DNA from 3 places in the Streptomyces sp. AA4 genome. Region 1 is predicted to be linked to each of the others. Evidence: riboswitches for the same ligand, from Rfam matches in the RefSeq annotation. Region 1 holds a riboswitch; each other region holds the start of a gene.
What was found. A riboswitch is a leader RNA that binds a small molecule or an ion and turns the genes downstream of it on or off. The one in region 1 is predicted to bind cobalamin.

Region 1 (2,236 bases):
AAGCCACTGCTCCCAGTTGGCGAACTCGGCATCTCGGTTGTCCACATGAAGACAGCCAACTAAAACCGCAGAAAATGATCGAACAGGAGAAAGAATTCGCATCGCCCCTCCTTCGCGAAAGTCACGAACTTTCACCGGGTGATCCGGACGCGATCTTCCGCTTACACAAGAGCAGAAAGCACAGAACCCCTGCATCCCCCGAATGTTGGTTGGCCACCAACAACTCCACACTTTGTCCTTCCTGTTGCACGCAAGGAACCGCCGACCGGGTGACAACCCAGTCAACGGATACGCCTGCGTGCGCAGCGATTTCGAGCAGCGACTGAAAAATAAGCAGAAAATATGACCCACTAGTGAGCAATGGTCAGGCGTTAACGGACAGTGCGCCAAAAACATCAGCCGCACCATGCTCGACGCCGGCCAGACGCCAGACAGCACAGTGCAGCTCCTCCGTTCGTCTCGCACCCGCCGGGTGCGATGTCACCGCCGGACGACGAGCACCTTCCGACGCTCCCTCCTGCTCCGGCAGCAGCACGATCCCTCCCGGACCCTGGGACACCCGCCTCCTGGCCTGATTCGGCAAGCTGACCCACGCCATTGGTTCGCCAGGACGCAGCCGCGTCTTGGCGAGACAACAGGGAACCCGGTGCGATTCCGGGGCTGCCCCGCAGCGGTATGTGGGAACGAAAGCTGTCACCGCGGGAGCGGTAAAGCACTGGGCGTCCAGCCCGGGAAGCGACAGCCGGCAGGCACGAGCGGTACGCCCACGAGTCCGAATACCTGCCAATGGCACGCACGCCGACGGCGTGCGTGAGTCCGGGTCTCGCGGGACACCACGATTCTCGGCTATCCGCGGATTGGCCCAGCCCGAGAACTCAAACGAGCACTCGAGTCCTACTGGTCAGGAACAACCACCGAAGAAGACCTTCTGACCGCCGGACGGCAACTGTGCGAGCAAACCTGGACAACCCTGCGAGACCAGGGTCTCGGCTCAATCCCGTCCAGCACTTTCTCGCTCTACGACCAGGTGCTGGACACCGCCGCACGAGGAGTCCCGGACGCACCCGCCCTCGAAATGACGAAGTGGTTCGACACGAACTACCACTACCTGGTCCCGAACTCCCGCTTCGCACTCACCGGCACCGCCCCGATCGACGAAGTCCGCGAAGCACAAGCACTAGGCATCACGCCACGCCCGGTACTCTTCGGACCGGTCACCTTCCTACTGCTGGCCAAGCCCACCGAACCAGGCTTCACCCCGCTGGAACCGCTGGACGAACTACTGCCCGCATACGCCGAACTATTGGGCAAACTGGCCGACGAGGGCGTCGAATGGGTCCAGTCGGACGAACCAGCCTTCGCGACAGACCGAACCACGCCGGAGTTCAACGCACTCACCCGCGCTTACCACTGGCTGGCCAAGAAAAACCACCGCCCGAAGCTCCTGGCAGCCGGATACTTCGGCGGCCTCGGCCGAGCACTGGGCGTCCTGGCCCGCTCCCCCAGCGAAGCAATTGCCGTCGACCTGGTAACCGATGAATCCTTTGCGGGCAACGTCGCGGCGGAAGGAGCACTGCGGGACAAGGAAGTCCTAGCCGGAGCAGTAGACGGCCGAAATGTGACATCCACTCGCCGCGCGTGCCGAACCGGACCGAGATGACCGACCTGGGGCGCACGGCGCTCGGCGCGGTCCCGGCGGAACAGCTGTGGATCAATCCGGACTGCGGTCTCAAGACCCGCGGTTACGCCGAGGTCGAGCCGGCGCTGCGGCATCTGGTCGGCGCGGCCCGGGAACTGCGCGCCGAACCTCGCTGAACCGTCCAGGTGCCGGGCGGCTGGCCAGGTCGCCCGGCACCGGTCCGAGGATCACCCGAACGGCAGCCCCCACAGGTATTGTCACAACGTCAATAACAGGGGACCGTGGACGAGACCGATACCCTCACCGGGAGGTGGTCGCCATGGCGGACGTGACCGGAAAGACGGGAATCCCCACAGTCGGCGGCACCCTAGGCAAGGCCGCCCAAGCCGGAAGCGACAGTGTCACGCGGCTGTCGGAGAACCTGCGCGGCCGGATGCCGCCGCTGACCGCGATCCCGTTGCCGCGCAAGTTCGACGAACGCTGGCTCGGCGCGCGCTGGCCGGTCCGCGAACTCGCGGCGCCCCCGGCGGGCAGCGGCCTGAAGCCGGTGCTCGGCGACGACGGGCCGCCGCTGATCGGCCACACGCTCGACGGGAT
Region 2 (2,236 bases), 5.6 Mb from region 1:
CCAGCCGGAGCCCGTCGTACAGCCCGCCGAGCAGCTCCTCGGCCGAAGTGGGGCCGAGGAGCTGAATGCCGGCCGCGACGCTCGGCAGCGGGATGGTCGGCAGCGTGAACAGGACGTGGCCGCCGTCCTCTCCGCCGATCAGGATCCGGAACAGCACGCGCGAGGCGAGAATGACCCCGGCGATCCAGGCGTACATCCGGAACGCCATCGCCCACGGCGCGTCGCCGCGGCGGAGCACCACGACGAACCCGGCCACCGCGATTACGAGCGCGAGCAGGACCGGGTTCGTGGTCCGGCTCGCGGCGACGGCGAGCGCGAGCGCCCACACCCACCACGCGCCGGGATGGAGCGCTCGCGGACTACTCCGCGGCACGCCTGCGGCGCACCGCGACGACCGTCCCGGCCACCGCGAGCAGCACGACGACCACGATGCCGAGCACCACGCCCCACGGGAACCCGCTGTCCGAAGTGGACGCTGGGGCCCGCGCGGGCGCGTTGGCCTTGCGCACCGGCTCGGTGCGCGGCGGCGGATACTCGGTGTAGGACTTGCCGATCGCGAACGACCAGCCCTCGAACGCACCGGCCAGTGGCTTCCAGCTCTGCGCGCCGACCTGCGCGGACTCCCATTTGCCGCCGTTGGCGGCGGTCCAGAAGCTCCACGAAGCCTTCTCCGGCGGCATGCCGGTGCAGGTCTGGTCGGCGGGCTTGCCCTCGATCTTGCACATCACCGCCAGGCCGTATTTGCCCGCGCCGGTGAGTTCGAAACCAGCGTTTTGCAGGGCGGTGACGCCGTTTTCCTGCTTGCCAGGCGCGCACCGGATGAGGGTTTCGCCGCCCAGTCCCTGGAAGTCGACGACCACCGTGACGCCGTTGTCGTCCTGGCAATAGCCGTCGGCGCCCTTGCCGGGCGTGGTCGCGGAGGCGGAGGACGCCCCGCCTAAACCGGTAGCGACGAGAAGAGCGCAGCCGGCGAGGACTCGCCCCCAGAGCCGCGCGTGCACGAACCGCATGTCAGATGTACCTCGCATCGATCGGACCACGACGGGCGATCCGGCTCGCGGTCCCACCCGGGGCCGCTCACGGTTGCGGGCCAGCGCCGGATTCTCACCGGCTTCCCCCGTTCGTGGCGAAGAACTTGTCGACGTTAACGCACCGCAGGCTCCGCCGGAAGCGACCGCGGACACACCTACACTTCCGGGCGTGGGACAGGACCAATTGCGCGTCGGCCTCGTAGGAACCGGACCGTGGGCCACCACGGTGCACGCCCCCGGGCTCGCGGATCATCCAGGGACCGTGCTCAGTGCGGTGTGGAGCCGCCGTCCGGAAGCCGCGGCCGCGCTGGCGCAGGCCTACGACGCGGTGCCGACCAGTGCCCTGGACGAACTGTTCGAGCAGGTCGACGCGCTCGCGTTCGCCGTGCCGCCGACCGTGCAGGCCGAGCTGGCGACCCGGGCCGCGGAGGCGGGCAAGCACCTGATCCTGGAGAAACCGATCGCCTCCGACCTGGCTGCGGCGGAGCGGCTCGCCGACGCCGTGACGTCCGCTGGCGTCGCTTCGCTGGTGATGCTGACGCTGCGGTTCGCCCAGCAGACGCGCGATTGGCTGGACGGCGTGACCGCGGCTGGCGCCTGGCGAGGCGGCAGCGTGCGCTGGCTGTCCGGCGCACTGCTCGCCGGCAAGTACGCGACCTCGGCCTGGCGGCAGGACCCGGCTGGCGGCGCACTCGCCGACATCGGCCCGCACGCGTTCGACCTGCTCGACGCCGCTCTTGGCCCGATCACCAACGTCCTCGCCGCGCATCGCGGTCCGGAAGACCTGTGGCAGCTCCTGCTTGAACACGAGGGCGGCATCACGAGCACCGCGACGCTCAGCCTGCGCCTGCCGGTTCAGCCGACGGTGGTCGAGTACTCGGTCTTCGGCGAACACGGCTTCCGCACGCTCGGCCGGACCGGCACGGCGAACGAGGCGTACACCGCGCTGCTGGACGATTTCGCCGCGATGGTGGCGTCCGGAACGACCACGCATCCGTGCGATGTCCGGCGAGGCGTGCACCTGGCTCGGATCGTCGACCAGGCGCGTGCTGCGCTAGACCGGTAATTCGCTTGCCCGGTCTGAGACGATGAACGGGAAGTTCGTTTCGGACGAAGGAATGCCTATGTGCTCCGCCACGGCCCACTCCGGCCGCGTGGCCTGAGCTGCCTGCGCGCCCGGCGTTGGGTTGCCGGTTTTCGTGCTT
Region 3 (2,236 bases), 1.6 Mb from region 1:
CGAGAACATCGTGGTGGACCGCCTGGGGCTCGAACCCAGAACCGATGGATTGAAAGCCAGTGTCTGGTCGTATCAATTTATGCGGGTGGCGGGCGGTTTTGGTGGTTGATTGAGCGACGGTTGATGTTGCGCGGTGGCGGGCTTTGCTTCGGCTCTGGAGCACATTCTGGGCGTATGGACCGTGCCGGGAATGGTCGCGGCGCGGCTGGCTGAAACCGTGCTCCGGTGCTCGCCGGGGCGATCTTTACCCGATGGGATGCCGTTCGCGGGTTGCGGTCGGGCATCTGTTCAGGTCGTTCCGAAGCCGTCAGCACGGTACGTTCTTGGCAGGTGCAGGGCTCTCGATGCGCGGCGGGTGCTCGGTCTGAGCAGTCCAGCTGACCTTGCCGGTTGTCTTGCTGGTGCTGGCTGCAGTTCGCGTGTGCGCTGTGCTTCCTTCATCGCCTCCACCTTCTCGGCGTACCGTGTGAGGGCGGTCTGTTCGTCGACGTCGTAGTCTCCGACTCGCAGGTCAGCCGCGGTCTGCTGCTGGGTGACGCCGCTTTCGCGGAATGTGAGCAGCCGGTGAACCTCGCGGAGATGCTGGACGTTTGCCGCGAGAGCGACCCCGGGCCGCCGGGACGACGGGTTTTGTCCAGCCCAGCGCTGGTGAGGCTGGTGCGCGATCGAGCCGATGACGATGATTCCCCTGGAAAGTGTTGTGCACGCTGCGGTTTCGTTGTCTGAACTTTGTCCGTTCGGTGGGTCGAGGAGGGGACGCGTTCACATTCGGGAAGCCCGCCAGCCCTCCTCCGCGGCTCACGGTGACGCGACGGCGGCACCCTCCGCCACGTGCGCCGAGCACGTGGCGATCTCCGACGAGGCCGGTCGGGTTCCGGGACAGGCTGAGCCGGGTACGCTCCGGCTGCTGGTGGTTCGCCGGGTCTGTGGGGATCCGGCGAGGCAAGAGGGAACCCGGTGCGAATCCGGGACTGCCCCGCAGCGGTGAGCGGGAACGACCGCCGTCATCGAGCACTGGACGCGCCGCGTCCGGGAAGCGACGGCCAGTAGGTCCGCCGGATATCCCGGCGGGTGCCCGCGAGTCCGAAGACCTGCCACCGGTCCTTGCGCCGCGGTGGCGCGAGGGGTGGGTCCGGAGTCTCTCGGGCGGGCCGGAGCGGACGTCGTGTGCTTCGACGTGCCTGCGGCCCTGATCGAGCGGGAACCGCCACGGAACGCTCGCGAGGGAGAGAGTGTGCACGAGAAGTCTGTGAGCGGCCGGCCCGGCTGGGTGCGGTTCGGCGGGATCGCCGCGGTCATCGCGGCGCTGCACGTCGTCGCGTGGGGGCTGCTGCTGTTCGCGGTGGTGCCGGGCGGCTATTCGGTGGGCACGCAGGTGTTCGGGGTCGGACTGGGCCTGACTGCCTACACGTTGGGCCTGCGGCATGCCTTCGACGCCGATCACATCGCGGCGATCGACAACACGACCCGCAAGCTGATGGCCGACGGGAAGCGGCCGGTTTCGGTCGGATTCTGGTTCGCGCTGGGGCATTCCACGGTGGTGCTGGTGCTGGCGGTCCTCATCGCCGCGGGCACGCGCGTGGTCGGGGTGCTGACGGACGACGGGTCGAGCGCCCGGCAGGCGCTGGGGGTGGTGGGCACGACCGTGTCCGGGCTGTTCCTCTACCTGATCGGCGTGCTCAATCTGGTGGCGCTGGCCGGGATCGTGCGCGTGTGGCGGTCGATGCGGCGGGGGGTGTTCGACGAGGCGGAGCTGGAGGCCCGTCTCAACGATCGGGGGTTGTTCAACCGGTTCCTGGGCCGGGTGACGCGTTCGATCAGCCGGCCGGGCCAGATGTACCCGGTCGGGCTGCTGTTCGGCCTGGGGTTCGACACCGCGACCGAGGTCGCGCTGCTCGTGCTGGCGGGCGGCGGTGCGGCGAGCGGGTTGCCCTGGTACGCGATCGTGGTGCTGCCGCTTCTGTTCGCGGCGGGGATGACCCTGCTGGACACCGTGGACGGAACGTTCATGAACTTCGCTTACGACTGGGCGTTTTCGAAGCCGGTGCGGAAGGTGTATTACAACATCGTGATCACCGGTCTGTCCGCCGGGGTGGCGCTGTTGATCGGCAGCGTCGAGGTCGTCGCGATCCTGCACGAGAAACTCGGCCTGTCCGATCCGGTGACCGGCTGGGTCGCCGGGCTCGACCTCAACAACGTGGGGTTCGCGATCGTCGGCATGTTCGCGGTCGTCTGG

Region 2: linked by a shared signal. The riboswitch ahead of SSMG_RS37125 (hypothetical protein) and the one ahead of SSMG_RS11800 (hypothetical protein) in region 1 are both predicted to bind cobalamin.
Region 3: linked by a shared signal. The riboswitch ahead of SSMG_RS19130 (HoxN/HupN/NixA family nickel/cobalt transporter) and the one ahead of SSMG_RS11800 (hypothetical protein) in region 1 are both predicted to bind cobalamin.

The regions. Positions count from the first base shown of each region.
Region 1 is NZ_GG657746.1:2,518,224-2,520,459, reverse strand. Features, by position in the region: gene SSMG_RS45305 (hypothetical protein) at 1-102, opposite strand, end outside; cobalamin riboswitch at 582-803, shown strand; gene SSMG_RS11800 (hypothetical protein) at 839-1,660, shown strand; gene SSMG_RS43325 (hypothetical protein) at 1,639-1,815, shown strand; gene SSMG_RS11795 (cytochrome P450) at 1,959-2,236, shown strand, end outside.
Region 2 is NZ_GG657746.1:8,121,953-8,124,188, forward strand. Features, by position in the region: gene SSMG_RS37120 (CbiQ family ECF transporter T component) at 1-373, opposite strand, end outside; gene SSMG_RS37125 (hypothetical protein) at 360-1,010, opposite strand; cobalamin riboswitch at 1,023-1,153, opposite strand; gene SSMG_RS37130 (Gfo/Idh/MocA family protein) at 1,201-2,097, shown strand; gene SSMG_RS37135 (GNAT family N-acetyltransferase) at 2,158-2,236, shown strand, end outside.
Region 3 is NZ_GG657746.1:4,151,009-4,153,244, reverse strand. Features, by position in the region: gene SSMG_RS45445 (hypothetical protein) at 1-109, shown strand, start outside; cobalamin riboswitch at 895-1,114, shown strand; gene SSMG_RS19130 (HoxN/HupN/NixA family nickel/cobalt transporter) at 1,235-2,236, shown strand, end outside.